DNA from 3 places in the Bacillus halotolerans genome. Region 3 is predicted to be linked to each of the others. Evidence: riboswitches for the same ligand, from Rfam matches in the RefSeq annotation. Region 3 holds a riboswitch; each other region holds the start of a gene.
What was found. Region 3 has a riboswitch for S-adenosylmethionine ahead of mtnK (S-methyl-5-thioribose kinase). Riboswitches for the same ligand answer to the same signal wherever they lie in the genome.

Region 1: another riboswitch for S-adenosylmethionine. It lies ahead of metN (methionine ABC transporter ATP-binding protein MetN); the one in region 3 lies ahead of mtnK (S-methyl-5-thioribose kinase).
Region 2: another riboswitch for S-adenosylmethionine. It lies ahead of DIC78_RS11455 (5-methyltetrahydropteroyltriglutamate--homocysteine S-methyltransferase); the one in region 3 lies ahead of mtnK (S-methyl-5-thioribose kinase).

Annotation. Positions count from the first base shown of each region.
Region 1 covers NZ_CP029364.1:2,884,073-2,894,612, forward strand. Annotated here, with positions in the region: gene DIC78_RS14710 (proline dehydrogenase family protein) at 1-423, shown strand, start outside; gene DIC78_RS14715 (YuzL family protein) at 451-594, opposite strand; gene DIC78_RS14720 (3-hydroxyacyl-CoA dehydrogenase/enoyl-CoA hydratase family protein) at 770-3,139, shown strand; gene DIC78_RS14725 (acetyl-CoA C-acetyltransferase) at 3,150-4,325, shown strand; gene fadE (acyl-CoA dehydrogenase FadE) at 4,340-6,124, shown strand; gene DIC78_RS14735 (arsenate reductase family protein) at 6,236-6,592, shown strand; gene gcvH (glycine cleavage system protein GcvH) at 6,659-7,042, shown strand; gene DIC78_RS14745 (YusG family protein) at 7,098-7,334, shown strand; gene DIC78_RS14750 (toprim domain-containing protein) at 7,412-7,765, shown strand; gene DIC78_RS14755 (thioredoxin family protein) at 7,777-8,097, shown strand; gene DIC78_RS14760 (SCP2 sterol-binding domain-containing protein) at 8,205-8,549, shown strand; SAM riboswitch class I at 8,664-8,770, shown strand; gene metN (methionine ABC transporter ATP-binding protein MetN) at 8,876-9,901, shown strand; gene metP (methionine ABC transporter permease MetP) at 9,894-10,540, shown strand, end outside.
Region 2 covers NZ_CP029364.1:2,234,609-2,245,148, forward strand. Annotated here, with positions in the region: gene DIC78_RS11420 (methyltransferase domain-containing protein) at 1-487, shown strand, start outside; gene DIC78_RS11425 (GntP family permease) at 719-2,158, shown strand; gene DIC78_RS11430 (CoA transferase subunit A) at 2,182-2,895, shown strand; gene DIC78_RS11435 (CoA transferase subunit B) at 2,892-3,548, shown strand; gene DIC78_RS11440 (3-hydroxybutyrate dehydrogenase) at 3,566-4,339, shown strand; gene DIC78_RS11445 (sigma-54 interaction domain-containing protein) at 4,420-5,814, shown strand; gene DIC78_RS11450 (5-methyltetrahydropteroyltriglutamate--homocysteine S-methyltransferase) at 5,862-7,001, opposite strand; SAM riboswitch class I at 7,080-7,187, opposite strand; gene DIC78_RS11455 (5-methyltetrahydropteroyltriglutamate--homocysteine S-methyltransferase) at 7,256-8,389, opposite strand; SAM riboswitch class I at 8,474-8,580, opposite strand; partial or broken gene DIC78_RS11460 (LURP-one-related/scramblase family protein) at 8,647-8,790, opposite strand; partial or broken gene DIC78_RS21870 (hypothetical protein) at 8,942-9,220, opposite strand; gene DIC78_RS22000 (hypothetical protein) at 9,498-9,623, opposite strand; gene pepT (peptidase T) at 9,731-10,540, opposite strand, start outside.
Region 3 covers NZ_CP029364.1:558,353-568,892, reverse strand. Annotated here, with positions in the region: gene htpX (protease HtpX) at 1-570, shown strand, start outside; gene ktrD (Ktr system potassium transporter KtrD) at 745-2,094, shown strand; gene DIC78_RS02670 (hypothetical protein) at 2,250-2,405, shown strand; gene DIC78_RS02665 (hypothetical protein) at 2,408-2,578, shown strand; gene DIC78_RS02660 (acyltransferase family protein) at 2,620-3,642, opposite strand; gene DIC78_RS02655 (PAS domain-containing sensor histidine kinase) at 3,896-6,112, shown strand; gene DIC78_RS02650 (methylated-DNA--[protein]-cysteine S-methyltransferase) at 6,109-6,606, shown strand; gene DIC78_RS02645 (hypothetical protein) at 6,696-6,821, shown strand; gene mtnA (S-methyl-5-thioribose-1-phosphate isomerase) at 6,857-7,918, opposite strand; gene mtnK (S-methyl-5-thioribose kinase) at 7,926-9,119, opposite strand; SAM riboswitch class I at 9,224-9,378, opposite strand; gene DIC78_RS02630 (carbon-nitrogen family hydrolase) at 9,462-10,241, opposite strand; gene DIC78_RS02625 (pyridoxal phosphate-dependent aminotransferase) at 10,335-10,540, shown strand, end outside.

The DNA of each region.
Region 1 (10,540 bases), 1.8 Mb from region 3:
AGGGCTGCAGAAGATATCCGAAAGCTGCACGATCTGAAGCCGAATCTCAGACTTGTCAAAGGCGCTTACAAGGAATCTGCGGCCGTTGCATTCCCTGATAAAAAAGGAACAGACCTTCACTTTCAGAGCTTGATTAAACTTCATCTGCTGAGCGGGAACTATACTGCCGTCGCTACACATGATGATGACATCATTGCGTTTACGAAGAAACTCGTTGCCGAGCATCAAATCCCGCTGTCACAATTCGAGTTTCAAATGCTTTACGGGATTAGGCCGGAGCGGCAGAAGGAACTCGTGAAGGAAGGGTACAAGATGCGTGTATATGTCCCGTATGGAACCGACTGGTTTAGCTACTTTATGAGAAGAATCGCCGAAAGACCCGCAAATGCGGCTTTTGTGTTAAAAGGGATTTTCAAAAAGTGAAAGCAGCCGCGAACCGCAGCTGCATTGTTATTGTTCCATGTTGTGTTTCTTATACTGCTGATTTTGGCTTGTCCGTTTTCCTCCGCCGTAATGCTGTGTCGGACCGGCATCTCCTTTCACGCTCGCCGCGCTTACTGCTGCTGAAGACGGGTTCTTTTTCTCTCGCACCATTCCCTTCACCTCCGGGTTTAAGTTTCCCGTCTTCTATCTGCTTCATACAAAAAAATAACAAATTAGCTATTGAAGTCGAAACAAAAATCTTTTATGATGAAAGAAGAAACGGGTTTCCATTTTTTTTGACCAAAAAATGAATGATTATTCATTCAACGTTCAAGGGGGATGTCTCATGCACAAACACATTCAAAAAGCAGCCGTTTTAGGATCGGGGGTTATGGGTTCCGGTATTGCTGCGCATTTGGCTAACAACGGAATTCCGGTCCTGCTGCTTGATATTGTGCCGAACGATTTAACAAAGGAAGAGGAGAAAAAGGGGCTGACCAAGGAAAGTCCGGAGGTGCGCAGCAGGCTGAGCAGATCTGCGGTGAAAAAGCTGCTGAAACAAAAGCCTGCCCCTCTTACGTCAGCACAAAATACCGCTTATATTACTCCCGGCAATCTAGAAGATGATGTTGAGAAGCTGAAGGAAGCTGATTGGATTATTGAAGTCGTTGTCGAAAATCTTGAGGTCAAAAAGAAGATTTTCTCTCTCGTGGATGAGCATCGGAAACCGGGCAGCATTGTCTCGAGCAACACGTCCGGCATTTCAGTGCAGGCAATGGCTGAAGGCAGGTCTGATGATTTTAAAGCTCATTTTCTTGGAACACACTTTTTTAACCCGGCGCGATATTTAAAGCTGCTGGAGATCATTCCGATTAAGGAAACGGATCCTGACATTCTGGCGTTTATGACATCCTTCGGTGAAAATGTCCTCGGCAAAGGTGTGGTCACAGCAAAGGACACACCAAATTTTATCGCAAACCGAATCGGGACGTACGGACTTCTCATTACGGTTCAAGAAATGCTGAAAGGCGGCTATCAGGTCGGAGAAGTCGACTCCATCACAGGCCCGCTGATCGGAAGACCGAAAAGCGCAACCTTCAGAACGCTGGATGTTGTCGGCCTTGATACGTTTGCCCACGTCGCCCGAAACGTATATGACAAAGCAGAGGGAGACGAAAAAGAAGTATTTCGCCTGCCTGACTTCATGAATGACATGCTGCAAAAAGGCTGGATCGGAAGCAAATCCGGTCAAGGCTTTTATAAAAAAGAAGGAAAAACGATTTATGAGCTAGACCCGATGACGCTTACTTACGGAGAACGGACAAAGATGAAAACGCCGGCTCTTGAAGCGGCAAAGCAAGCTAAAGGGACAAAAGCCAAAATGAAAGCGCTTATTTATTCGGAAGACAGGGCTGGCCAGCTGCTGTGGAATATCACGTCGCAAACGCTGCTTTACTCAGCCCAGCTTCTCGGAGAAATCGCCGACGATATTCATGCAATTGACCAAGCCATGAAATGGGGATTCGGCTGGGAACTGGGGCCATTCGAAATCTGGGACGCAATCGGTCTCAGACAGTCGGCGGAAAAGCTTGAACAGCTTGGAGCGGAGATTCCCGGCTGGATAAAAGATATGCTGGACAAAGGGAATGAGACCTTCTACATCAGAGAAAACGGAACAGTGCTTTATTACGAAAGCGGCGAATACAGAGCTGTAAAAGAAAACAAGAAACGAATCCATTTACAATCGGTCAAAGAAACAAACGGCGTCATTGCCAAAAACAGCGGAGCCAGCCTGATCGACCTTGGAGACGATGTGGCACTTCTCGAGTTTCACTCGAAAAGCAATGCCATCGGGTTCGACATCATTCAAATGATCAACAGAGCTTTGGAAGAAACAGAGCGGAATTACAAAGGGCTTGTCATCGGCAATCAAGGCAAAAATTTCTGTGTGGGCGCCAATCTCGCCATGATCTTAATGGAAGTACAGGATGACAACTTTATGGAAGTTGATTTGGTGATACGGCGTTTTCAAGAGACAATGATGAACATCAAATACAGCGCGAAACCTGTTGTTGCAGCTCCATTTGGCATGACGCTCGGCGGAGGGACGGAAGTGTGTCTCCCTGCTGCACGAATACAAGCGGCAAGCGAAGCCTATATGGGACTTGTAGAATCAGGAGTCGGCCTTATCCCTGGCGGAGGGGGCAATAAAGAGCTGTACATCAATCATCTTCGCCGCGGTCTTGATCCGATGAATGCGGCCATGAAAACATTTGAAACGATCGCAATGGCTAAGGTGTCAACTTCCGCCCAAGAGGCTCGGGAACTGAACATTTTAAAAGAGGCTGACCGTATCAGCACTAACCAGGATCACCTCCTGTACGATGCAAAGCAGTTAGCCGCCTCTTTATACGATACCGGCTGGCGGCCGCCTGTAAAAGAAAAGGTCAAGGTGGCGGGGGAAACAGGTTATGCCGCGCTTCTGCTCGGTGCAGAGCAAATGAAGCTGTCCGGCTACCTATCTGAGCATGATATGAAAATCGCTAAAAAGCTCGCTTTTGTGATTGCCGGCGGAAAAGTGCCGTTCGGAACAGAGGTGGATGAAGAGTATTTATTGGAAATTGAGAGAGAAGCGTTTTTAAGTCTGGCAGGCGAGGCGAAATCTCAAGCGAGAATGCAGCATATGCTGGTGAAAGGCAAACCTTTACGGAACTAGGAGGGAGTTTATGAAAGAGGCAGTTATTGTGGCAGGAGCAAGAACACCGGTAGGGAAAGCGAAAAAAGGTTCATTGGCCACCGTTCGCCCGGATGATTTGGGAGCCCTTTGCGTGAAAGAAACGCTGAAACGAGCAGGCGGCTATGAGGGCAATATTGACGATTTAATTATTGGCTGTGCAACACCTGAAGCAGAACAGGGGCTCAATATGGCGAGAAATATCGGCGCGCTTGCGGGTCTGCCATATACGGTGCCGGCGATTACGGTCAACCGCTACTGTTCCTCAGGTCTTCAGTCCATCGCATATGCGGCAGAAAAAATTATGCTTGGCGCCTACGATACGGCCATTGCAGGCGGAGCGGAATCTATGTCACAGGTTCCGATGATGGGGCATGTGACCCGTCCGAACCTCGCATTAGCCGAGAAAGCGCCGGAGTATTACATGAGCATGGGACACACAGCAGAACAGGTTGCGAAAAAATACGGCGTTTCCCGTGAAGATCAGGATGCTTTTGCCGTGCGCAGCCACCAGAAAGCTGCCAAAGCTCTTGCAGAGGGGAAATTTAAAGATGAAATTGTCCCTGTCGAAGTCAAGGTGACAGAAATCGGCGAAAACCATAAGCCGCAGGTAAAACATACTGTTTTTTCTCAGGATGAAGGTGTCCGCCCGCAAACGACCACAGACATTTTAAGCACATTACGCCCGGCCTTTTCCGTTGACGGGACAGTCACTGCCGGAAATTCCTCGCAAACAAGTGACGGGGCGGCGGCTGTCATGCTGATGGATCGCGAAAAAGCGGATGCGCTTGGTTTGGCGCCGCTTGTCAAATTCCGTTCCTTTGCAGTTGGCGGGGTGCCGCCGGAAGTCATGGGCATCGGGCCCGTGGAAGCCATTCCGCGCGCACTGAAGCTTGCCGGGCTTCAATTGCAGGACATCGGGCTGTTCGAACTGAACGAAGCGTTTGCATCACAAGCCATCCAAGTCATCAGGGAGCTGGGGATTGATGAGGAGAAAGTGAATGTCAACGGGGGCGCTATCGCACTCGGGCACCCGCTTGGATGTACGGGCACAAAGCTGACACTCTCACTGATTCATGAAATGAAACGGAGAAACGAGCAATTTGGAGTCGTCACAATGTGTATCGGCGGCGGGATGGGAGCAGCCGGCGTATTTGAATTATGCTAAAGGGGGAAAAACAAATGACGAAAAAAACGGCTGAAGTACTAAAAGGCGGCGGCTTCTTAATCGAGGATGTCACATATGATCAGATGTATACACCGGAGGATTTCACCGACGAGCATAAAATGATTGCGAAAACAACGGAGGATTACATTGAGCAGGACGTTCTGCCGCATATAGATGAAATTGAGAACCATCAATTTGAACATTCCGTCCGGCTTTTGAAGAAAGCGGGAGAACTAGGGCTTCTCGGAGCCGATGTTCCCGAGGAATACGGCGGGCTGGGCCTTGATAAAATCAGCTCGGCGCTGATCACTGAAAAATTTTCGCGTGCGGGAAGCTTTTCACTTTCTTACGGTGCACATGTCGGCATCGGTTCCTTGCCGATCGTATTCTTCGGAACGGAAGAGCAAAAGAAAAAATATCTCCCTGATCTGGCTTCTGGGGAAAAGATCGCTGCGTACGCACTGACTGAGCCGGGTTCCGGATCTGATGCGTTAGGCGCAAAAACGACAGCGGTGCTGAATGAAGCTGGAACGCATTACGTATTAACCGGAGAAAAACAGTGGATTACCAACTCAGCTTTTGCCGATGTCTTTGTCGTTTACGCCAAAGTGGACGGCGAAAAGTTTTCCGCTTTTATTGTAGAAAAAGATTTTCGGGGCGTATCAACCGGACCTGAAGAAAAGAAAATGGGAATTAAAGGGTCATCGACGAGAACCCTTATTTTGGATCAGGCTGAGGTGCCGAAGGAAAACCTTCTTGGAGAAATCGGCAAAGGGCATGTCATCGCTTTTAATATTTTAAATATCGGCCGCTACAAGCTGGCAGTAGGAACGATCGGCGCGTCCAAACGGGTGATCGAGCTGTCTGCAGCTTACGCAAATCAGCGCCGCCAATTTAAAACGCCGATCGCAGGCTTTTCGCTGACCCAGGAAAAAATCGCGACGATGGCATCAAGACTGTATGCGATGGAAAGCTCTGTGTACAGAACTGTCGGACTGTTTGAAGACAATATGAGCCAGTTTACAGCTGAAGACCTAAAGGACGGAAGACAAATTGCGAAGTCCATTGCCGAATACGCCATTGAATGCTCTCTCAACAAGGTGTTTGGCTCTGAAACGCTTGATTATATTGTCGATGAAGGCGTGCAAATCCACGGCGGCTACGGATTTATGCAGGAGTATGAGGTGGAAAGAGCCTATCGGGATTCCAGGATCAACCGGATTTTCGAAGGAACAAATGAAATTAACCGGTTAATCGTGCCAAGCACGTTTCTGAAGAAAGCGATGAAAGGCGAGCTGCCTCTTTTTGAAAAGGCACAGGCGCTTCAAGAAGAACTCATGATGCTTATGCCTGAGGAGCCGGGCACCGGCGTATTAGAGCAAGAGAAATATATCGTCAAGCAAGCCAAAAAAATCGCCCTGTTCGCCGCGGGCCTTGCCGCGCAAAAATACGGAAAAGCGATCGACCGCGAACAAGAAATCCTCGTAAACATTGCTGATATTGTCAGCAATGTATATGCAATGGAATCAGCCGTGCTCAGAACGGAAAAGGCCATTGCCGCGCAAGGAAGCGATAAAGCAGCGCAAAAGCTGCTGTACACAGAAATTTTCGTTCAAGAAGCCTTTAACGAAATTGAAGCCCATGCGAAAGAATCTTTACTAGCAATGGAAGAAGGGGATTCTCTCCGTATGATGCTCTCGGCTCTCCGCAAGCTGACACGCGTGACGCCTAAAAATGTCATTCGGAAAAAACGTGAAGCGGCAGCGGGTGTGTTCGAGGCAGAAAAATATATTGTCTGAGTCCCAAGGAGCTCCGCTCATCCGGAGCTCTTTTTTTATGAAGCACTGTTTTAGGTTTTTAAAACAAACTGTGTTAAAATAACCTCGATTATTTTATTGAGGGGGAAGAAGATGTCGTTAACTTTTTACTGGTACCCTAAATGCGGAACGTGCCGCAAAGCGAAAAAATGGCTTGAAGAACACGGAAAAGAAATCAACGAAATACATATTGCAGAACAGCCTCCAAGCAAAGAGGAGCTAAAATCGCTTTATGAAAAAAGCGGGCTGGATTTAAAGAAATTCTTCAACACAAGCGGCATGAAATACCGTGAACTGAATCTGAAGGAAAAACTGTATCATATGTCAGAAGACGAACAGCTTGAACTGCTGGCTTCAGACGGAATGCTGATCAAGCGCCCGCTCACAACAGACGGCGAAAAAGTGACAGTCGGCTTTAAAGAAGATCAATTTGAAGAAAACTGGTCATGATGTAAATTTTTTTCGAAAAGTGTGGTATCTTCTTATTGTAGTGCTGTAAAAAATGGAGGGATTCAATTGAGCATACCTAAAGATTTGCGTTACTCAGAAGAACACGAGTGGGTAAAAGTTGAAGGAGAAAAAGCCAAAATCGGCATTACCCATTTTGCCCAATCCGAGCTCGGAGATATCGTGTTTGTTGAGCTTCCTGAAGTCGGCGCTGAAATTAAAGCGGACGAGCCTTTCGGAAGTGTAGAATCCGTAAAAACGGTATCTGAGCTTTACGCACCGATTAACGGAACTGTAGTGGAAGTAAACGAAGATCTTGATGACAGCCCGGAGTTCGTCAACGAATCTCCGTATGAAAAAGCATGGATGATCGTCGTTGAACCGTCTGATGCGTCTGAAATTGAAAAACTAATGACAGCAGAGCAATACGAAGAGATGACACAGCAAGACTAAAACCGGATAGCTGAGCAGGCAATTGGATACGCTAACGCTATGGGAGGTGTCCAATATGGCTTTCAGCAAACAAAAGCTCGATGTCACCAATGATGTGACAGGCCGCTTTCAAAATGGCCGGCTCTCGTTATATCATGAAGATGAGATGATCGGCCAAATGACAGGCATGAATGAATATGAGCTTAAGTCCGGTTTTACCTATGAAAATGAAAAGTTTTATAAGACAGCCGACGTGGTTTCAGGAGACGATCAGAAATATGTGGATTGTGACTACGAAAGCGGCTGGTGTTAATGTTGGCGGTGAATTTCACTGCCTTCTTTTACAATCTGAACGTTTCAAATTTGACGCGGCAGGTGAAGCAGATGAACATGGACGAGCTGGAAAAAGTCTTGATTGTTGAAGGGAAATCAGATAAAGAAAAGATTGAAAGCGTCCTGAATGAGCCAGTGCGCATTATCTGCACAAACGGAACAATCAGCCAGCTGAAGCTGGAGGAATTGGCTGACGAGCTTTACGAGAAGGACGTCTATATTTTGGTTGATGCCGATGAATCGGGCGAGAAATTGAGAAAACAGCTGAAAAGGGAATTTAATGAAGCCTTCCATATACATATCGACAAAGCCTATAAGGAAGTCGCGGCGGCGCCCAGACACCATATAGCATCTGTATTGCTGAGCGCAAATCTGAATGTCCATACGATTTTTCTTGAAAGAAAGACCTGAGGTGTTATAGTATGAAAGAACTCCAAGAACAAGAACTTGAACACATTACTGATGATGTGTATCTCCTATATTTATATACTCCGTTTTGCGGGACCTGCCAGCTGGCAAGCAAAATGCTGACAGTCGTCGAAGAAATGCTTCCGTCTGTCGCCTTCTATAAAAATAATCTCAACTATTCACCGGCGTTTGCTAAAGCATATCAAATTGAAAGCGTCCCTTGTTTTCTGCTGTTTAAGGGCGGGAAAGTAATTGAAAGAGGGTATGCGTTTCATTCCGTTTCTTACTTATATGAGCTGATCAAACAAAAATCATCTTCTGCATCTCATTTATGACATTTTTCTCGGCGCATTCCAATGAAATTGTCGTTCGTTTTATAAAGGGGTTCTTGCGCTGAGGAGAGAAATGTGTATGTATGACCAACAAATAGGAGGTTGTACAAATGGAGAAAGCGGAAGTTTTAGAAGATGATTACCAGCATCTGTTTTTAAAACCCCTTTTGAACACTTCAACATTGCTCATTACCTTCCAAGGAGAAACAGAAGCCTTAACCGTCTCAATAAACGAACAAGGGGAAATGAAAAAGATTTCTCCGCCCCACACGTCCAACCTGACCTTTTATGGAAACCAAACAGAAATCATTGATCTTTTGCATGGAGACATTTCCCTTCAGCACCTGATCCAGAGCGGAAGCCTAAAGGTAAAGGGTTCATTCAGAGCGCTGTTAAAGCTGGAAGCCATTCTGTGGCTGACTAATGGTTTTTTTCAGAGGATTCTAAAGAATTGAAAAATAGTAAATTATTATAATAGTAAAAGTTGACATCATTTATTTTATTGACATTTTATCATTCGCCATGCTATTCTACATTAAGAATTTCCGGACGAAAAAGACTATATATTTCTCTTATCAAGAGAGGTGGAGGGAAGTGCCCTATGAAGCCCGGCAACCATCAACACTGTTGAAATGGTGCCAATTCACACGAAGCGTTCAGCTTTGAAAGATGAGAGAAAGGCGTTTTATATAAGCCTTTCTGCTCAAGTATGCAGAAAGGCTTTTCTTTTGCAGAAAAAACCGGAAGATTTCTTAGAATAGTGTTAAGGCAGGTGATCGCTTTGATCAATCTTCAGGATGTTTCAAAAGTGTATAAGTCGAAACATGGAGATGTCAATGCTGTCCAAAATGTCTCGCTTTCCATAAAAAAAGGTGAGATTTTTGGAATTATAGGATATAGCGGAGCTGGTAAAAGTTCCTTAATCCGTCTGCTGAACGGACTTGAGAAACCGAGCTCAGGAATCGTGGAAGTGGCGGGAACAAAGATTAATGAAGTAAACGGACGCAATTTAAGAAAAGCACGCCATGAAATCAGTATGATTTTCCAGCATTTCAATTTGCTCTGGTCGCGAACTGTCAGAGATAACATCCTGTTTCCTTTAGAAATTGCCGGGGTGAAAAAAAGCGAGCGGATCAAGCGTGCCAATGAACTGATTAAACTGGTAGGTTTAGAAGGAAAAGAAAAATCTTACCCATCCCAGCTGAGCGGAGGACAAAAGCAGCGGGTCGGAATCGCCAGAGCGCTCGCAAACAATCCGAAGGTTCTCCTTTGTGATGAAGCGACATCAGCTTTAGATCCGCAAACAACTGATTCAATCTTGGATCTTTTGTCCGATATTAATGAAAGACTCGGTTTGACGATTGTGCTGATCACACACGAAATGCATGTCATCCGCAAAATCTGCAACAGAGTCGCTGTCATGGAAAACGGAAAGGTTGTTGAAGAAGGAGAAGTTCTCGATGTCTTCAAGAATCCGAAGGAAGAAATGACAAAACGATTTGTCCAGCAGGTGACTGAGCCTGAAGAAACAAAAGAAACGCTTCAGCATCTTCTTGACGAAAAAGCGTCAGGAACAACGGTTCAGCTCACATTTGTCGGCGAAGCGGCTGAACAGCCTCTGATTACAGAGATGATCAGAAACTTCAATGTCAGTGTCAATATTCTGCAAGGGAAAATCTCGCAGACGAAGGACGGAGCATACGGTTCATTGTTCATCCATATTGACGGTGACGAGGAAGAAGTGCAAAACGTGATCCGGTTTATTAATGACAAACAGGTGAAAGCAGAGGTGATCACGAATGTTTGAAAAATACTTCCCGAACGTTGATGTAACTGAATTATGGAACGCGACATACGAGACGCTTTATATGACGCTGATCTCTTTGGTTTTTGCCTTTGTCATCGGGGTGATCCTCGGTCTGCTGCTCTTTCTCACAAGCAAAGGGAGCCTCTGGCAGAACAAAGCGGTCAACACTGTGATTGCGGCCATTGTCAATGTATTCAGGTCTATTCCGTTCCTCATTTTAATTATTTTATTACTAGGTTTTACGAAGTTTTTAGTCGGCACCATCTTAGGGCCGAACGCGGCACTTCCGGCGTTAGTCATCGGCTCAGCCCCGTTTTACGCGCGGCTTGCTGAAATTGCGCTGCGCGAGGTGGATAAAGGCGTCATCGAAGCTGCGAAATCAATGGGAGCCAAAACATCAACGATTATTTTCAAAGTGTTGCTTCCGGAATCCATGCCGGCCCTTATTTCTGGGATCACGGTTACGGCCATCGCTTTGATCGGCTCAACGGCAATTGCGGGCGCCATCGGTTCAGGAGGCCTTGGAAACCTTGCATATGTAGAAGGATATCAGTCTAATAATACTGATGTGACCTTCGTTGCTACTGTATTTATTTTAATCATCGTTTTCATTATTCAAATGATCGGTGATGTCATAAC
Region 2 (10,540 bases), 1.7 Mb from region 3:
CGGAATTGGGATTGATATTGCCAAGGATGGCATTTTACGAGCTTCAAAAAATAGTGGCGGAAAGCTGTGGGCCGTAGCCGATGTAGCTAATGCGCCCTTTCAAGACCGGCAATTTGATGTCATTCTATCGATTTTCTCACCTTCAAATTATGCAGAGTTTCACAGACTCCTGAAAAAAGATGGTTTGGTTATAAAGGTAGTTCCTCAAAGAGATTATTTAACAGAACTAAGGCAGGTTTTATACGCAGATTCAGAAAGACGAACCTATTCCAATACACCTGCAATTGAGCGCTTTACCACACATTTTCAGCTCGATCATCTGATGAGGCTGCGCTATACCAAAACGCTTCATCAGCAAGGCGTAGAATGGCTTCTGAACATGACACCGTTAGCCTGGTCCGCATCGGCTGAAAAAATCAACCGGTTTAGAAAAATGGAATCGGCTCAGCTGACAGTTGATGTCGATGTATTAATCGGAACGAAATGAGTGAAAGAGGAAAGCTCCCAAAAAGGAGCTTTCCTTTCTTGTTTTCCGCAAAAACGGAAATTTCCACTGGATTGGAATAGTTATCTCACATTTTCCGTAAATATGGAAAGGGAAAGGCTTGAAATGGTGTTCTGGCAACTGGCACAGAACTTGCATTAGAAATGACGGAAAGGGAGGGGATATTTTGTAAACGCTTTCCTTTTCTCAGACAAGCGGAAAAGAGGGATGTTTGTGGACATTATTATTATTCTTTTGGCTTTGGGTTTGCTGATGTTTGTCGCCTATCGGGGATTTTCAGTCATTTTGTTTGCTCCGATTTGCGCCTTATTTGCTGTGCTGCTGACAGATCCAAGCTTTGTGCTTCCTTTTTTCTCAACCATATTTATGGAAAAGATGGCGGGGTTTATTAAGCTGTACTTTCCAGTATTTCTGCTTGGCGCCATTTTCGGAAAGGTTGTCGAGATGTCCGGCTTGGCGGCTTCCATTGCGAAGACAATTGTCAGACTGGTCGGGGCGAAACGAGCAACACTCGCTATCGTATTGATGGGCGCCATTTTAACGTACAGCGGAGTCAGCCTGTTTGTTGTCGTCTTTGCTGTATACCCCTTTGCGAAAAATATGTTCAAAGAAGCTGACATCCCGAAGCGCCTCATACCGGGAACGATTGCTCTCGGGGCATTTACTTTTACAATGGACGCACTGCCGGGTACACCGCAAATCCAAAATGTAATTCCTACGACGTTTTTCAAAACAGACATTTACGCCGCCCCTTGGCTTGGTATGATCGGTGCGGTGTTTGTGCTGGCGGCAGGTATGTTCTACTTGGAATCGAGGCGCAAAAAAGCAGAGAAAACGGGCGAAGGCTACGCCGGTTTTCAATCGGAGATTTCTGCCGCGCGTGAGCCATCTGATCTTGCCCCGGAACAAAGCCCGCCGGTCTTAGAGCCTGACACAAGTAAGGTCCGGCACGCACTCGCTTTTGTTCCTCTTATTCTCGTTGGTTTGATGAACAAATGTTTCACCACGTTCCTTCCCAAGTGGTATCCGAATGAATTTGATTTTTCCGCCATAGGATTGGGAGAGTTCGGGAAACTTGATATCTCCTCCGCGGTTGCCATTTGGTCAGTGGAGCTGGCCCTCCTGATCGGAATCATCGCAACCATTTTGTTTGATTGGAGAAAAGTGTTTGGACAGCTAAAGGAAGGGCTGAATGAAGGGATCGGCGGCGCTTTGCTTGCATCGATGAATACAGGCGCCGAGTATGGTTTCGGCGGTATCGTTGCTGCGCTGCCGGGGTTTCATAAGCTGAGCAGCGGCATTTCACATACGTTTACGGATCCGCTTGTAAACGGAGCTGTGACGACAACAACGCTGGCAGGGATCACCGGATCGGCCTCAGGGGGAATGGGAATCGCGTTAAGCGCGATGTCTGATCAATATTTAAAAGCGATTCAGACCTATCACATACCGCCTGAAGTGATGCACCGGGTCATTTCAATGGCATCAGGAGGCATGGATACGCTTCCGCATAATGGGGCGGTAATCACCCTGCTGGCTGTGACGGGTCTGACCCATCGCCAATCGTATCGGGATATTTTTGCGATTACTCTCATCAAAACCGCCGCCGTATTTGTGATTATCGCGATTTACAGTTTGACGGGCCTTGTATAGGACAAACGAAAGGGGAATCAGATATGGGAAAAGTGCTGTCATCAAGTAAGGAAGCCGCAGAACTCATTCGGGAGGGGGATACACTGATCGCGGGCGGATTCGGCCTGTGCGGAATTCCCGAGCAGCTCATTCTGGCGATAAGGGATAAAGGGGTAAAAGATTTAACCGTCGTCAGCAATAATTGCGGAGTCGATGATTGGGGGCTCGGCCTTCTGCTGGCAAACAAGCAAATCAAAAAAATGATCGCCTCCTACGTTGGTGAAAACAAAATTTTTGAAAAGCAATTTTTAAGCGGAGAATTGGAAGTGGAATTGGTTCCCCAAGGAACGCTCGCTGAAAGAATCCGAGCAGGCGGAGCAGGCATACCGGGATTTTATACAGCCACAGGCGTCGGAACCACCATCGCTGACGGGAAAGAGCATAAAACCTTTGACGGACGCACATATGTGTTAGAAAAAGGAATTACTGGGGACGTCGCCATTGTAAAAGCGTGGAAAGCGGACACCATGGGAAATTTAGTTTTTCGGAAAACGGCAAGAAACTTCAATCCGGTTGCCGCCATGGCGGGAAAGATCACAATTGCCGAGGCAGAAGAAATTGTTGAGACGGGAGAGCTCGATCCCGACCACATCCACACGCCTGGTATTTACGTACAGCATGTTGTGCTCGGCACACATGAAAAGCGGATTGAAAAACGAACCGTTCGGCAAGCGAAGGGAAAGGAGGCGGCACAATGAAGGAAGCCAGAAAACGAATGGTCAAACGTGCTGTAAAGGAAATAAAAGACGGTATGAACGTCAATCTTGGGATAGGGATGCCGACACTTGTCGCAAATGAGATACCCGAGGGCGTGCATGTAATGCTTCAATCAGAAAACGGTTTGCTCGGGATCGGCCCGTATCCGCTGGAAGGAACGGAAGACCCGGATCTGATAAATGCGGGGAAAGAAACGATCACCGCCGTAACAGGCGCATCCTATTTTGACAGCGCGGAATCCTTTGCGATGATACGAGGCGGGCATATCGACCTGGCCATCCTTGGGGGTATGGAGGTTTCTGAGCAAGGGGATTTGGCGAACTGGATGATTCCGGGCAAAATGGTGAAGGGAATGGGCGGCGCTATGGACTTGGTCAACGGGGCTAAGCGAATCGTCGTCATCATGGAGCACGTCAATAAACATGGGGAATCGAAGGTGAAAAAACAATGCTCCCTCCCGCTGACAGGACAGAAAGTCGTTCATCGGCTAATTACTGATTTAGCAGTTTTTGATTTTGATAATGGACATATGACACTGACTGAGCTCCAGGACGGCGTCACGCTGGAAGAGGTATATGAGAAAACTGAAGCTGACTTCGCCGTAAGCCAGTCAGTCATCCGGCAAAAATCTTGAGCAGGAAGGTGTATGTCATGAAAAAACAAGTCGCTTTTGTGACAGGCGCAGCCGGCGGAATCGGATTTGAAATCGCAAAGGAATTCGCCCGGGAAGGCGCCGATGTCATTATTTCAGATGTAAATCCAAAAGCGTGCGGTGAGGCCGCTGCCAAGCTGAACGAGGAAGGCTTTAGCGCCACGGGCATTCCATGTGACGTAACAAAGGAAGAGCAAATCGCTGATATCGTCCATACTATCAAGACCCGATACGGACGTTTGGATACTTTGGTGAATAACGCAGGCATACAGCATGTCGCGCCGATTGAAGAGTTTCCGACAGAACGGTTTGAACAGCTTATTCGCGTCATGCTGACCGCGCCATTCATCGCAATGAAGCATGTCTTTCCCCTTATGAAAAAACAGCAGTTCGGCAGGATCATCAATATCGCGTCTGTGAACGGACTGGTGGGGTTTGCGGGAAAAGCCGCTTATAACAGCGCAAAGCATGGCGTCATTGGGCTGACAAAGGTGGGGGCGCTGGAAGGCGCGCCCCACGGGATTACGGTGAATGCACTCTGCCCGGGATATGTGGACACACAGCTTGTCCGCAATCAGCTGAGCGATCTTTCTAAAACAAGAAATGTTCCCTATGAATCGGTTCTGGAAGAGGTGATTTTTCCGCTTGTGCCGCAAAAACGTCTTCTCTCGGTGAAAGAAATTGCTGATTATGCCGTATTTTTGGCGAGTGAAAAGGCGAAAGGCGTCACAGGGCAGGCGGTCGTGCTGGATGGAGGCTACACAGCTCAATAATAGATTCTTGTATTCATAGGAGGCTCTCGTTTATCATAAGGTTGAAAGCGATTACAAAATGTGACGGGAGCGACAGGGAGATGAAACATTCTATTAAAAGATTACCCTTTGAATGGCTGGATGAAATCATCAACCTTGCGGCGGAATGTATTGTTGTGGTTGATCATGAGGGGAAAATTCTCTATATCAATCCGGCGTACTGTGACTTTCTTAAAAAAACAGAGGAAGAAGCGATAGGAAAACCCGTTCAGGACGTGATTGAAAACTCGAGAATGCACATCGTGGCGAAGACGGGGCGGACAGAGGCTGCCGCTATTCATCCGATTAACGGCAGCGAAATGATCGCCAACCGGTATCCGCTCTATGTGAACCAGCAGCTTGTAGGAGCGGTCGGAACCGTTATGTTTCGCAATCCGCAGGAATGGATGGATTATTCAAGAAAAATTAAACCCCTCCTCAATGAACTCAATTACTACAAAAATAGATACGAAAAAGAGCTTTTCAGTAAATATCATTTTGGCGATTTGATCGGAAACAGCTCTCTCTTTATGGAAGCGAAACGGCTGGCTGAACGGGTATCTGACAGCCAATCGGCCGTTTTGCTTTTAGGAGAATCAGGCACGGGAAAAGAGCTGTTTGCACACGCCATCCATCAGAACAGCCGCCGCCGGTATGCTCCCTTTCTGCGCGTCAACTGCGCCTCGATCCCAGAGCATTTGTTTGAATCAGAAATGTTCGGATACGAAGACGGCGCTTTTACGGGGGCAAAAAAAGGCGGGAAAAAAGGAAAATTCGAACTTGCGCATCAAGGAACCATTTTCCTTGATGAGGTAGGTGATATGCCGCTGCATATGCAAAGCAAAATCCTTCGCGTACTGCAGGAGAAAGAGATAGAGCGGATCGGCGCAAGAAGCCCGGTCCCAATAGATGTACGAGTGATTGCGGCGACACACCGAAATCTCGAAGAAATGGTCCGGGAAGGAGACTTCCGGCAAGACCTCTATTACCGACTGAATGTGATCAACATTCAAATCCCGTCCTTAAGAGAGCGCATAGAGGATGTAGTGCCGATCGCGGGGCTTCTATTAAAAAAACTTGAACGGAAATTTGGCTTTGATGGCTTGGAGCTTTCTAAAGAAGCAATTGCAGTGCTTCAGAGCTATTCTTGGCCGGGCAACATACGAGAATTGGAAAATGTCCTAGAACGGGCTGTCAACGTCCTCGACGGCAAACGAATCGAACCGAAACACCTGAATCTCACTCCTGAAGATCAACCCATCCAAAGAACAATCAAAATCCGGGAATATCAATCTATACAGCCATTAAAAGAGACAATCGCTGAGGCGGAAAAAAACGCGATCATCGAGGCGCTTGCCGCAGCAGACGGCAATAAAATAAAGGCAGCAAAGCTATTAGGCATAGGAAAAACAAGCTTATATGAAAAATGCAAAGCCTATCAAATTGAGCAGGCATAAAAAAACACACATGCCCCGCCAGGGAATCAAGTGTGTTTTTCTGTTCCTTATTTCCAAACATCGTTAGCGATCTCAACAACATGGCGCAGCTTCGCCCATTGCTGTTCCTCGGTCAGCTTGTTGCCTTCCTCAGTTGAAGCGAATCCGCATTGCGGGCTCAGGCACAACTGATCTAGGCTGACATAACGGGACGCCTCTTCGATACGGCGTTTTACTTCGTCCGGATGTTCAAGCTCACCGAATTTAGATGTCACCAAGCCTAGGACAAGCTGAAGATCAGAGCGTTTCACATAACGAAGCGGTTCGAATCCGCCTGAGCGTGAATCATCATACTCTAAGAAAAGCCCATCCAGATTCAAGCCGTCAAAAATGGTTTCCGCCGCCGCATCATAACCGCCTTCAGCTGTCCAAGTGGACTGGAAGTTGCCGCGGCAAATATGCATGGTAATGGTCATATCATCCGGACGGTCGGCAATTGCGTCATTGATCGACTTCGCAAACAGCTGGCGAAGCTCGTCAGGCGTTGTTCCGAATGCTTCCACTTGTTTCAAGCCTTTTTCAGATAAGAAAACAGCCCATGCTGTATCATCAAGCTGGAGGTAACGGCAGCCTCTGTCATAAAACGCTTGAATCGCTTTTTTATACGCTTTTGATACATCATGCTGGAAAAGAGCATAATCGTTTTTGTATGCATCCTTTTCCAATCTGCCGCGGAAAAAGAGCATATTCGGACTTGGAATTGTCATTTTTGGCGTTGCATCACCAGCGATGCCATGTAAAAATGAGTAATCTTCGAGCATTGGGTGATTTGAGAAATCAATATCGCCTGTTACTTTGATGCCGCGTGCTTTTGTCTGCACATTATGGAACTGAATACCCTGTTCAGGTATAAACGGCTCAACGCCATCCAGATTTTCAAGGAAATCAAAATGCCACCACGCTCTGCGGAATTCCCCGTCTGTCACGACGTTCAGGCCGGTTTCTTTTTGTTTTTCCACAATGCGGATGATTTCATCGTTTTCAATCTGGCGAAGCTGTTCGGCAGTGATTTCGCCGGCCGCCTTTTGCCGCCGCGCTTTTTTGACGGGCTCAGATCTCAGCAGGCTTCCGACTTGATCCGCGCGAAACGGCGTTTTTTTTCTCTGAAGCGATTGTTTTTGTTCTGCGGGTGTTGTTTGCTGTGACATGTTGTTCATTCCTTCTTTCCATTCGAATATAAAAAAGCTCTTCCTTTGGATAAGGAAGAGCTTGCGTGAACAATCTCAACCTTATCTTCTAGAGCAAAAATCTGCTCTAAAGGATTTAGCACCATTCTGTTAAACAGCGGTTGCCGGGTATCGCAGGGCCAGTCCCTCCACCTCTCTTGATAAGGAAAACCTTTTTATGAAATTTTCTGATAGTATCTATTATTCACACATTTCTCTTTTCTGTCAATGATAGATTATTTCCACACATCATTGGCAATGTCGACCACATGACGGAGCTTCGCCCACTGCTGCTCCTCAGTCAAAAGGTTTCCTTCTTCTGTTGAAGCGAAACCGCACTGCGGGCTCAAGCAAAGCTGATCTAAGCTGACAAAGCGCGCAGCTTCGCTGATTCGGCGTTTGACATCCTCTGGGTCCTCAAGTTCTCCGTATTTGGATGTAATCAAGCCTAAGACAATCTGCAGATCCTTGCGTTTGACAAAACGAAGCGGGTCAAAGTTTCCGGAGCGGTCATCATCGTATTCCAGGAACAAGCCGTCAAGGTCTAAACCGTCAAGAATCGTTTCCGCTACAGCGTCGTAGCCTCCAGATGCCGCCCAAGTTGAACGGAAGTTGCCGCGGCAAATGTGCATCGTGACCGTTAAGTCGTCAGGACGGTCCGCCACTGCATCGTTAATCGTTTTGGCAAACAACGCAGGCAATGTTTCCGGATCACCGCCGAGGGCTCGGACAACCTCTCTGCCTTTTTCTTCAAAGAAGAGAGACCATGACGTATCATCGAGCTGAAGATAGCGGCAGCCCGCATCATAGAAAGCGTTAATCGCTTTTTTGTACGCCTGGGCCAGATCATGAAAATATTCCTCCTGATCGGGATATACGCCTTGATCAGCTTTTTCACCGAAAAACAGCATATTCGGACTTGGAATTGTCAGTTTTGCTGTCGCATCTCCGGCAATGCTGTGTAAAAATTGATAATCGGCAAGCGCCGGATGGCTGGTGAAATCCAGTTTTCCCGTCACCTTAATGCTGCGGGCTTTTGTTTTCGCGTTATGGAACTGAATTCCTTCAGCCGGGATGAACGGTTCCACTCCGTCGAGCCCTTCCAGGAAATCGTAATGCCACCACGAACGGCGGAACTCTCCGTCGGTTACAACGTTTAGGCCGATTTCCTTTTGCTTTTCGACAATGCGGGTGATTTCTTTATTTTCAATATCACGAAGCTGTTCTGCCGTGATCTCGCCGGCCGCTTGTTTTTGCCGCGCCTCTTTTACTGGGGTGGATCGTAATAAACTGCCGACATGATCGGCGCGGAAAGGGGCTTTCTTTTGTTTTTCTGATTTCTGTGCTGCAAGGTTTACTTGTTGAGCCATATCATTCGCCTCTTTTCTAAAATGTTTGCTGCATGAAAAAAGCTCTTCCTTTGTGTAAGGAAGAGCTTGAACGATCAAATCTCTGCCTCATCTGCAAGAACGCGATGTTCTTAAGGATTTAGCACCATTCTGTGTAAAACAGCGGTTGCCGGGTATCATAGGGCCAGTCCCTCCACCTCTCTTGATAAGGTAAATCTTCTTATTGGATTTTCAATTATCTTAATATTAGTATTTTTGCATGAATTGTCAACAGTTTTTTAGAAAATTGACTTATCTTCACCGTCATACAATACCATATCCAGCACAATCGCGATGGCTGTGCAAATCAGCATTCCAATCTGGAGGCGATACGTATCACCCCAGCTGAGCCGCTTTTTGCTGATAGACATCCGCACATTCTGGCTGTAAATGTGAAAAGCATCTTTAAACGAAAAGATCCGTTGTTTCATCAATCATTCGATCATTACTGAAGTCTCCTTTTGTTTGGATAGGTTCCAGGAATAACGAAAAGGCTGCATGTATCTGCAGCCTTTTCATTTTATATGGTATGTCTTAGGAAAGATGCATCCGGCGTTTTTGGCGGATGGCGTCAAGGTCGATTAGGTTATTATGATGAGGAACGGGTGCAGGAAGAGGGCTTGTCTTTTGCGGTTTTCGTCTATTGTCTTTGCTGAATGAAAAGAGAAGATAGCCACATAATGCGATGATAATAAATAGGATCATTTTACATACCTCCCAAAAAAAGTTTTGGTATTCTCTATTGTACGGATAAAACGTCTAAAAGTATTCAAAAAATTCTAAATCAACTAATAATAAATGCGTATCCCTCAAAAATCCTTTTCTCCGATGACCTGAAAATAGTCTTGCATTAAGCCGGTGTTTTTCCTTTTGATTGGTTCTATAGTTACTATCGACGTTAAAATGAATTCCTTTATATAACTTTTAACCTAAATTTCCGTAATTCAAATTAACTATATATGGATAATGTGTTCTTCTTTGTTTGATGTATACCCTATTTTGAGGAATTGAACACAAAAAACCCAAATTACGGAGCATTTGGGCGGAAAATTGGAATGGTTGGCTGATTTGAGGGGAGTCCGGCGAAGGGTCAGAAAAAGCGTTTAAACATTCTTCTTATTTTTTTAAATGGGTTTGATCGTTTTGTTTGCATTTTGAGCGGGCGGGAAATCATCCATTTTTTGAACAGGCTTTTTGCGGCAATTGTGTTCTTCATCTTTGCATTTCCTCCTCATCCGTTGATAGTTGTTTTACGGACAGAGCTTTTAAAATGTTTCATTTTCACGCAAAAAAACCAGTCCTTTTTTGGACTGGTTTCTCAGCTTACGCCTGTTCTTCAAACAGCTTTGCAATCTCAACGATGACATTTACGGCTTTGACCATGTTGTCGGCTGAGATGTATTCAAATTTGCCGTGGAAGTTTTCCCCGCCGGTAAAGATGTTCGGCGTTGGGAGTCCCATATAGGAAAGCTGCGAACCGTCCGTGCCGCCGCGGATCGGAGAGATTTTCGGTTCGATGCCGAGGTTTTCCATCGCTTGTTTGGCAATGTTGACAATTTCGATGACAGGCTCAATTTTTTCTCTCATGTTGTAGTATTGATCGTTCATATCAAGCTGAATGCGATTTTGTCCGTATTCGTTCTGGAGCTCTTCAACGATGCGCTGCATGGTTTCTTTTCTGTTTTGGAAGATGTTTTTGTCAAAGTCTCTGATAATGTAGTGGAGTTTGGTCTCTTCTACATCTCCCTGAATGGAAAGCAGGTGATAGAAGCCTTCGTAGCCCTCTGTATACTCAGGTGCCTCATCTGCCGGCAGCATGCTGTTCAGCTTCATTGCGATCTTCGCAGAGTTGACCATTTTGCCCTTTGCCGTGCCGGGATGTACATTGTTGCCTTTGATCGTGATTTTCGCCGCGGCAGCATTGAAGCTTTCATATTCAAGCTCACCGAGCGGGCCGCCGTCAACGGTATAGGCAAAGGAGGCATTGAATCGCCCAACATCAAATTTGTGCGGGCCTCTGCCGATTTCTTCATCAGGTGTAAATGCAACTCTGATGGTGCCGTGCTTGATTTCAGGATGTTTGATGAGATAATCCATGGCTGTCATGATTTCGGCGATGCCAGCCTTATTGTC
Region 3 (10,540 bases):
CCGGAGGTCGGAATTTACCGCTCATCCGAAGTGAATGCGTTTGCGACTGGCCCTTCAAAACGCCGCTCTCTTGTCGCTGTGTCGTCAGGCCTGCTTGATCAAATGGATGATGCTGCGGTTGAAGGCGTGCTTGCCCATGAGGTCGCTCATATTGCAAATGGTGATATGGTGACAATGACGCTTTTACAAGGTATTGTGAATACCTTTGTCGTCTTTTTATCACGTATTGCTGCATGGATCGCGAGCCGCTTTGTTAAGGAAGATCTTGCTCCGATTGTTCATTTTATCGCAATGATTGTGTTTCAGATTGTCTTTTCAATTCTCGGAAGCCTCGTTGTTTTTGCGTATTCACGCCACCGTGAATTCCATGCTGACCGGGGAGGAGCGGATCTTGCCGGCAAGGATAAGATGATTCATGCTCTTCGAACGCTTAAGAGCTATTCTTCCCGCATCATAGAAGAAGATCAGACAGCTGTCCAAACACTAAAGATTAATGGCAAGAAGCGGTCATCGCTTTTCTCTACTCACCCTGATTTAGATGAAAGAATCAGACGATTAGAAGCTAAATAAAATAAAAACATCCTTCCTCTGAGAACCCTCAGAGGTTTTTTTTTCTGTTTCACTTTGACTAAAATAATAAAAAAATATGCAAGTTAAGAAAATGTTTCGCAAAAGCCTTTAAAAATGGATCTAATATCTTTAGAATAATTACCGTACTTTAAAAGAGAGGCAGAAGGATTTCACATGAGATTAAAGCTTGGAAAATTGATACAGGCATTATCTCCGGCCCAGCTGATTGCATTATATTACTTTCTCGCAGTAACTGTGGCCCTGATATTGCTGAGCCTGCCGTCTGCCCATAAGCAGGGAGCGGATTGGACTTTTATTGACGCGCTTTTTACGGCTGTCAGTTCAGTCAGCGTCACGGGGCTGACGGTTGTGGATACAGCTGATACATTCAGCACTACAGGCATTTTTATTTTGGCATTCGTTCTGCAATTTGGCGGAATCGGGATTATGACGCTCGGAACGTTTATTTGGCTGATCATGGGAAAAAGAATCGGCCTTAAAGAACGGAAATTGATTATGGTAGACCAAAACCAATCCCAGTTTTCGGGTATTGTCAATTTAATGAAGCAGGTTCTTTTTCTTATATTGTGGATTGAATTTTTTGGAGGAATCATACTTGGCACTTATTTTTTAACCTACTATGATTCCTTTCAGGAAGCTTATTTACACGGGTTTTTTGCAAGTGTCAGCGCTACCACAAATGGCGGGTTTGATATAACAGGAAATTCCATGGTTCCATTCCGCCATGATTATTTTGTGCAGTTTATTACGATGCTTTTGATCATATTCGGAGCGATCGGCTTTCCGGTGCTTGTCGAAGTAAAGGACTTCTTGTTTTCAAAGCATCGGAGATATCCGTTTACGCTTTTTACAAAAATCACGACCATTATGTTTGGCTCACTCGTAGTGTTTGGCGCCATCGGCATCTATGCGCTGGAAGCAAGCCACTCGTTTGCAGGAAAGGCATGGCATGATATTTTGTTTCTATCCTTGTTTCAATCAACAGCTACCCGAAGCGGTGGGCTTGCAACAATTGATATCAGCCAGCTGTCGGATCCCACGTTGTTTTTTATGTGCGCGCTGATGTTTATCGGTGCGTCACCAAGCTCAGTCGGGGGAGGCATAAGGACAACAACTTTTGCCTTGAATCTGCTTGCGCTGTTTCATTTTGCACGCGGCAATAAAGCGGTAAAAGTATTCAAACGGGAGCTGCACCCAGCAGATCTGATGAAGTCTCTTGTTGTCACAATGATGGCGATTTTGCTCGTTTTTGGAGCGACACTGATCCTTACAGTGACAGAAAAGCATTCTCTGCTGGAGCTTTTGTTTGAGGTATGTTCGGCCTTTGGAACGACTGGTCTGTCCCTTGGCATTACCGCTGATTTGAGCAACGTAGGAAAATGTGTCATTATGATCGTAATGTTTATCGGGCGGATCGGAATATTGACCTTCCTTTATCTGATCGGAAGAAAAGAAATTGAAGCAAATTACCATTATCCGAAGGAAAGAGTGATTATCGGATAATTAAACACCGCATCTGCGGTGTTTTTTTATTGCCAAAAAAAAGATGTGTGACCTGGCACCAGTTGGAGAACCTAACATAAACAGCTGCAGTTAATCAGCTGGCCTGCATTTTCAAGCGAAATAAAAATTAGAAAATACTGGCGAGGAGGATTTCTATGAAACGTAAGGCTGAGGTCGATGAAGCCATAAAAAATAACAATACACCGACTGAGAGTATGGACAGAAATGCATATAAGACTCAATATCACGACGACCCGAATTTCCGAGGGGCCAATCGCAATTCCAAACAAGGTCAGCAAGGAGGCGCGTGATCATGAAAAAGAACCAGCACAGCAAAGACATGCAGAATCATAAAAAGCCGATGAATAAGAAGGTGCTTGAGGAAGAATTCTCAAGTGAGCTTGGGGATTACAACGCCGGGAAAATCATTGAAACCCTTGAAGTAACAAAGCCGAAAAAGAAAAAAGAGAAAAAACAAAAATAAAAAACACCTCTTAGGCGGCATGCCGCTTAAGAGGTGTTATGCTATTTTAAATAGGCATTTTTGCTGCTTCCTCTGACTAGCTGCAGCAAGCCTGTCATTCTCAGTTCAATGAACGGCTGAGCAACCGTTTTGACGAAATTGCTTGAGAGAATGGAGGTAAGAGCTGCAGTTAAGAGCAGCAGGATGACTAAGTTTTGATAGTCAGTGAGTCCATCCTCAAGCCCGACCTGCCTGAGTGTTTTAATGATAAATCCGTGGAGCAGGTATACGTAAAATGTCCTTGTTCCCCACTTAGTAAAGAAATAGCGTTTTTGCGGAACAAGCGCTAAAAAGCTAAAGGTTGCCGCAAAGGCAAGTACATACCAGCCGATTCGGGAGAGGCCGCTTGCCAAGGTGACATCGCCAAATGATGAGTACGGCTTAGAGCCGAACAGCCATGAATAGTCAAAATCGATGCCCCAGCAGATGACAAATACGGCGGCGAGCACACCGAGCGCAATCTGTTTGCCTCGTTTTGATCTCAGTAAATCAAAGTGATGTTTATTAGAGTAAAATCCGACAAGGAACATCGGTAAGAATACAAATGTCCGGGACAGGCTCAGTGTGCTGCTGACAAAGTCGAGATAGCCGATCAGCACGGCGATGCCGCAGCTGACAAACAGCGCCCAATGCTTAGAAAGCTTTGAAAAAGGATAGAGCAGGATATTCCAGAAAAATAAGCTTACCAGAAACCATAACGACCATTGCGGATCAATCGGATTCACATTTGTCATGCTTTCGTCTTGAATGATGTAATAAAAGACGGAATAGATGCTTTGGAAAATCAAATATGGAATAATCAGCTTGACCGCCAGCTTTTTCACATATCCGGCGCGTTTAAAACCTTTGGCGAAATAACCGGATACAAGAATAAAGGCAGGCATGTGGAACGTGTAAATGAACTTGTAGAGGTAGAGCATAAAATTGTTATCATGAATAAAAGATCGAAGAATATGACCGAATACAACAAGGAATATCAATAAGAATTTTGCATTGTCAAAATAACTGTCTCGCGATTTACTCATAGCATCACCTTCTCTTTAAATCAGTCACTAAAAGATTATTCCCTGTTGGTATTTATTTTAAAATAAAAGATCAAAAAGGATTTGAAAAAACGTCTGATTGTTAGGACGATGTAAAGTGACGGTAAGGATCGTTGAAAATGTCTTCTTTATGTAATCACGCTGAAATTTTCTGAAATGTATAGGGCGAATGAAGGAAGTTCATGCAATATGTAGAAATATTGAGGGATAGGTTTTGAAGAAGGAGTGTTTACGCATGGAAACTCTCGATGTCGAGACAAATTCAGATCTGAAAGAGGAACTGAAGCGCCTCAAACAAGAAAATGATCGGCTGAAAAAGGAATTACATCAGCATCAAGTGATTGTGAACAATACGCTCGATGCTATTTTTATATGTGATAATGAAATGAAAATCGTGCAGGCAAATGAAGCAACAGCGAGGATGCTTCAAGTAGATGCGGAAGGTTTGAAAAAGCGTTCCGTTTTTGATTTTTTGTTTTCTATTCCAAAGGATGAGCTGGACCTTTCCGTAAAGAAGTTTTTTAAGAAAGGTTTTCTGTGGAAGGAGGTTCCGATCAGGCTGGACAGCGGAGCGACAAAATATATTGAGTTTCTTGCCAAAAGAGGGATTGGCGAGGATTTCTTTTTTGTCGTTATGAGAGACATTTCTTCAAAGAAAATTTTGGAGCGGGAATTTTCCATGAATGAACAGCTTTTTAAGGACTTGTTTGACAGAGCTGTCGACGGAATCGTTTTATTTGATAAAGACGGCGGCTTTATTGATGCCAATCTGTCCTTTTGCAAAAGCTTTGAAATCGACCAGAATGAGCTGTCACATTTGTCGCTGTATCAATTCATAGACAGCGGATCGCGAAAAGATTTCGATAACATTTGGCACACGCTTTATCGAAAGGGAAAAGCAAAAGGCGAGCTGCCTGTCAGGCTTCGTTCAGGAGATCAGAAGCTGTTTGAATTTACGATTACGTCTAACATCATCAGCGGTTTTTATATGTCGATTATGCGGGATATCACAGAGAAGAGATCCATGGAGCTCCAGCTATTTAAAAGTGAGGAGCGCTTCAGAGAAATTTTTGAAAACGCCATGGACGCCATTATCATCTGGTCGAATGACGGAAGAATCGTTAAGGCCAATCAGTCAGCCTGTAAAATTTTTGAGCTGCCGATGAATTTGCTGTTAAAAAGAAAGCTGTGTGATTTTCTCGTAGACTCTCAGCAGAAATACAGCTTGACGAAGAGAAAATATGCAAAATACGGTGAGATCAGAGAAGAGATGCTGTTTCAAATGGGCAACGGGCAGTTCAAAGAGCTTGAATTCACTTCAAAGCGGACAATACTTGAAAACCAGCACTTAACAATTTTAAGAAATGTCAGTGACCGAAAGCGGATGGAAAAGGAGCTTCGGGAAAGCGAGCTCAAATTCAGAAAAGTGTTCAACGGCTCAATGGACGGCAACGTATTATTCGACAATCAGTACCGAATCATCGACGCCAACCCGTTAGCGAGCAATATTTTGGGCCTGCCGCATGAAGAACTGAAAAAACACAGCCTGCTTGATATTATTTCTTCCTATGAAATAGAAAATCTGGCATCGCCCGCAAGGCAGATTAATTTCGATGAAATGGACAATGAGATTCCATTTTTGCTGAGCAGCAATGATAATCGAAAACTAGAATTTTCGTTTAAACGAAATATTATTCAAAATATGAACCTGGCTATCTTTAAAGATGTCACAGAGCGAAAAGAACTGGAAGAGCGTCTTCGCAAATCTGATACTCTCCATGTCGTTGGAGAACTCGCTGCCGGTATCGCTCACGAAATCAGAAATCCAATGACAGCTCTTAAAGGCTTCATTCAGCTCCTGAAAGGGAGTGTGGAGGGAGACTATTCTCTTTACTTCAACGTCATCACCTCAGAATTAAAGCGCATCGAATCCATCATCACAGAGTTTTTAATTTTAGCCAAGCCCCAGGCTATCATGTATGAGGAAAAACATGTGACACAAATTATGAAAGACACATTAGACCTTCTTAACGCGCAAGCCAATCTCAGCAACGTACAAATGCATCTGGATTTAGTCGGAGACATTCCGCCGATATACTGTGAACCGAATCAGCTGAAACAGGTTTTTATCAATATATTAAAGAACGCCATCGAAGTCATGCCTGACGGCGGCAATATTTATGTGACGATCAAAAAAGCTGATCAAGATCATATTCTTATATCTTTGAAAGACGAAGGAGTAGGAATCACAGAGGATAAATTAAAGCGTCTAGGAGAACCATTTTATACAACAAAGGAGCGGGGAACTGGACTCGGGCTTATGGTAAGCTATAAAATTATTGAAGAACATCAAGGCAAAATAATGGTGGAAAGTGAAGAAGGAAAGGGGACTGTTTTCCATCTTACACTTCCCGTCAGGCAGAATTTTGAAGAAAGAAGGTTAGACGAATGAATTACTATATGACAGCGGAAACGCCGCTCGGGGAGCTCGCGATTGTTGAGGAAGAAGGCAGCATCACCCGTCTCTTCCTCAGTAAGGAAGATTTGATGCAGTGGAAAGAATCTGTTGAGAATACGGAGCAGTTGGAGACGGCTTTTTTGGCAGAAGCGAAAAAGCAGCTTCACGAATATTTTGCGGGAGAAAGAAAGATATTCTCACTGCCATTGAGCCAAAAGGGCACGCCTTTTCAGCAAAAAGTATGGGAGGCGCTTGCCATGATTCCGTATGGCGAATCACGAAGCTATGCTGACATTGCCGTAGCGGTCGGAAGTCCGAAAGCAGTACGCGCTGTCGGACAGGCAAATAAACGAAATGACCTGCCGATATTTGTCCCGTGCCACAGAGTGATCGGCAAAAACAGCACGTTAACAGGGTATGCCGGAAGTAAAACTGACATCAAAGCTTATTTGCTTAGCATCGAGCAAATCTCCTATAAAGAAAAATAAAACATATGGCACGTTCCCTTTTTTCGCCGCCGACATATGATTTTACTAAGTTAAAAAAGTTGGTCTGATGAAAGAGGAGGACAAAGCAATTGAAGCCGAGCCGCTCTGAGAAAATTGCCGTTTTTGCCGAGCTGCTTGTAAAACTGCATATCTTATCCAGCGCTCAAAAAGATGAAATAATCGATATGAATATGAGCAAACAAAAAAACCGCTGACTCGGCCCAATATGAGCAAAGTCTTCAGCGGTTTTTTAATGAACCTTTTCGCCTGTAAACAGCTGTTCAATTTCTTCTTCATAGGAACCGGTCATAATCCCTTTTTCAGTGATGATCCCAGAAATAAGATGGTGTGGTGTAATATCAAAAGCAGGATTAAAGACAGGCACTTCAGCCGGAGCGGTTCGGACGCCGGAAATGTTCCTGACTTCTTCGGGGTCCCGTTCCTCAATCGGGATATCAGCCCCGCTTTTTACTTTTGTGTCAAAAGTAGATAAAGGTGCTGCTACAAAAAACGGAATATCGAAGGCGTTTGCTAAAATAGCAAGTCCGTAAGTGCCAATTTTATTCGCGGTATCTCCGTTCTTTGCAATTCGGTCCGCGCCAACGATGACGGCAGAAATTTGTTTTTCTTTCATCGTATGGGCTGCCATGCTGTCCGTAATCAGAGTGACGTCAATACCGCCCTGCATCAGTTCCCAAGCAGTAAGCCGTGAACCTTGAAGAACCGGTCTGGTTTCACAAGCATAAATATGAAGCCCCAAATCCTTTTGTTTCGCCAAATAAAACGGGGCAAGCGCGGTTCCATAGCGGCTTGTCGCGATAGAACCGGCATTGCAGATTGTCATAATCTTGTCGCCTTTTTTGAAAAGCTGAAGCGCGTTTTGGCCGATCATACGGCACGTTTCTTCATCCTCGACTTGAATCTGAATCGCTTCATGGACAAGATTGGTTTTTGCTTCATTTACAGAAATGGCGTTTTGAATTGAATGGCTCAGTCTCTCGAGCGCCCATGATAAATTGATTGCTGTTGGCCTTGAACTGTTCAAATAATTTTTGATGTTATCCAATTCGCAGCGGAATTCCGCCACATTATCAGTTTCGATGTTTTTTGCCGCCAGCGCGAGCCCAAATGCTGCCGTAATGCCGATCGCCGGGGCTCCTCTAACTTTAAGTGAGACAATCGCGTCAAATACTTCTTCTTTCGTTGTCAGCTCCAAATATTCCGTAACATCAGGAAGCTTTTGCTGATTTAAAATCTTAATGGCTGTTTCTTTCCATTCAACAGAACGCGGAACAGCAAATGAATTGGTCATGGGTGAATCATTCCTTTACAAGTAACTTAAAACATTCAATAACATCCGTTATGGTTTTTAATTGTGAACGTTTTTCGATGAAGGCAGTACCGGTTTCCAGCGCCAGCCGTTTTCTTTCGATTCGCTTATCAAACGGTACGATTGTATCCAGATCTGCCACATGGGCAAGACCAACGGTGCGGCGTATCAGTTCGCAGCCGGCAAACCCAATTGTCTCTTCAAAAATATGGCTGAGTGTATCAGCGAGATAACCGTCGATTTTGGCATACACATCGAGACTGTTTTTCTCCCAGGCTTCACTGAATGTTGTTTGAAACGTGTCCCACACTTGTTTTACATGTTCATATAATGGCTCTCGATCAGCACCGTCACGGCTGAGTGCATTTAACAATAAGTTGGCGATAAATTGACCAACATCAAAACCGATTGGTCCGTAAAAAGCGAATTCAGGATCAATCACCTTTGTCTCAAGCTCGCTGGCAAAAATGCTTCCTGTATGCAGATCGCCATGAATCAGCGTTTCGGCAGATGTTAAAAATGACTTTTTCAGCTTAGCCGCTTCAACTTTGACCTTGTCATTTTTCCAAAGCTTTTCAACATATGGACGAAGCTCTTCCTCAAATTCATTTGTATCATGATCAAAGAAAGGATCTGTAAATACGAGTCTTTCGGTAATATCGCAGAGCTCAGGATTTGTAAATTGTTTAACAAGCTGTTTTTTTACCTTAGGCTCAAGTGCGTAATCAGAAGAGTAAAAAAGCGTTTTTCCTAAAAATTCGCCAATGTCTCGTGACAGATTTGGATAATTTTCACCTTCAAGAAGTCCTTTTCTAGCGATCTTTAGATGTGAAAGATCCTCCATGACCGTAACCGCCAATTCAGTATCTGAATAGTAAACTCTCGGTACGAGGTGAGGGACGTGTTCACCCTGACGGATCAGTGCGCTGCTTTCGATTCTTGCCCGATCGATTGTCAGCGGCCAGCTTTCCCCGACAACTTTTGCATAAGGAACCGCCTGTTTAATGATCAAAGCCCTGTCATTTTCTTGGTCATAAATTTGAAAGACGTAGTTTAAATTTCCGTCGCCGATCTCCTGGCATGTCAGCGTGCTTTTGCTTTGAAATAAGCCGAGTTTCACCGCCAGTGCGACAGCGGAGCTTTCATTTAACGTTTCGTATAAAGGTGTTTTTGTGACTGCCATCGTCATTACCTCCAGTTATGTAATATCTTGTTATGTGTGCCGCGAATGGCCGTAAAAAAGCCTCCTTCTCAGAGAGAAGGAGGCTTAACAATCATGTCCCGCCTCTCTTATCTCTCAGATCAAATCTGATGGAATTAGCACCGTGCCTTACGAGACCTCAGTCTCGGCGCCAAGAAGATGCGCCCCATTTCACAATGGAATTACGGTCGGTTGCTGTTGGGGTCAAAAGGCCAATCCCTCGCCCAACTCTCGATAAGAGAATATATTCACTTGTTAAACAATTCTAATTTATCAGTTGATGAACATAGTAACAGGTGTGTGATTGAATTGTCAATATATTTTTTAATATAAATCTTTTCTGATATCATCGAAAACAGGAATTTTTCCCCGCACCTCAACGCTTTCTTGAAGGTCAATTTCCGCTCTGACAATGCCTTCTTCACGGCCGCCCTCGGCCAATATGCGTCCCCAAGGGTCAATAATCATGCTGTGCCCGGCGAATTCATTATCGGGATTAGATCCTGTGCAATTGCAGGCAGCGACAAAGCATTGATTCTCAATAGCCCTCGCAATAAGCAGGCTTTTCCAATGATCAAGACGGGGCAGAGGCCATTCCGCAGAAATGAACAGCACGTTAGCGCCTTTAGTCGTATGTTTTCTGATCCATTCCGGAAAACGGATATCATAACAGATCAGTCCTGAGCTTTTGACGCCTTCAAGCTCGAAGTATCCGTCCTCGGAACCGGCTGATAAATACTCATGCTCATCCATCAGCTGAAAAAGATGGGCTTTGCTGTACTCTTTAATGATTCGTCCTTCCTTATCTGCGATGAACATTGTATTATAAACATCAGAACCCTTTCTGACAGCAACAGATCCTGCGACAATATGAACCCCGTGTTTTTTTGCGGTTTTTTGCAGCCAGCTTTGAGCAGTGAGCCCGTCTTCATCAGCAAGCTGATCAAGTTTGGCAAGGTCGTAACCAGTCGTCCATAATTCAGGGAGAACAAGAACGTCAGCATATTTACTCTCTTTTTCAATTAAAGATTCAGCCTTTTTTATATTTTCTGAAGGTTTTCCGTATGAAATATCAAATTGAAGACAAGATATGGTCCATTTCATTTTTTAACACCCCATATTTTTCTTTACTTTTTTCATTTAACCATATATGATACTGGACTATCATTTCAAGATTTTTTTAGAAGGTGAAAACAGATGAAATTTGAACATTCTCAAGTGCTGCAGGAACTGCCTAAACAATTCTTTGCTTCTCTTGTGCAGAAAGTGAACCTAAAGCTGAAGGAAGGACATGATGTCATCAATTTGGGGCAGGGGAATCCGGATCAGCCGACGCCCGAGCATATTGTTGAGGAAATGAAGCGAGCCGTTGCTCAGCCTGAAAATCATAAATACTCCTCATT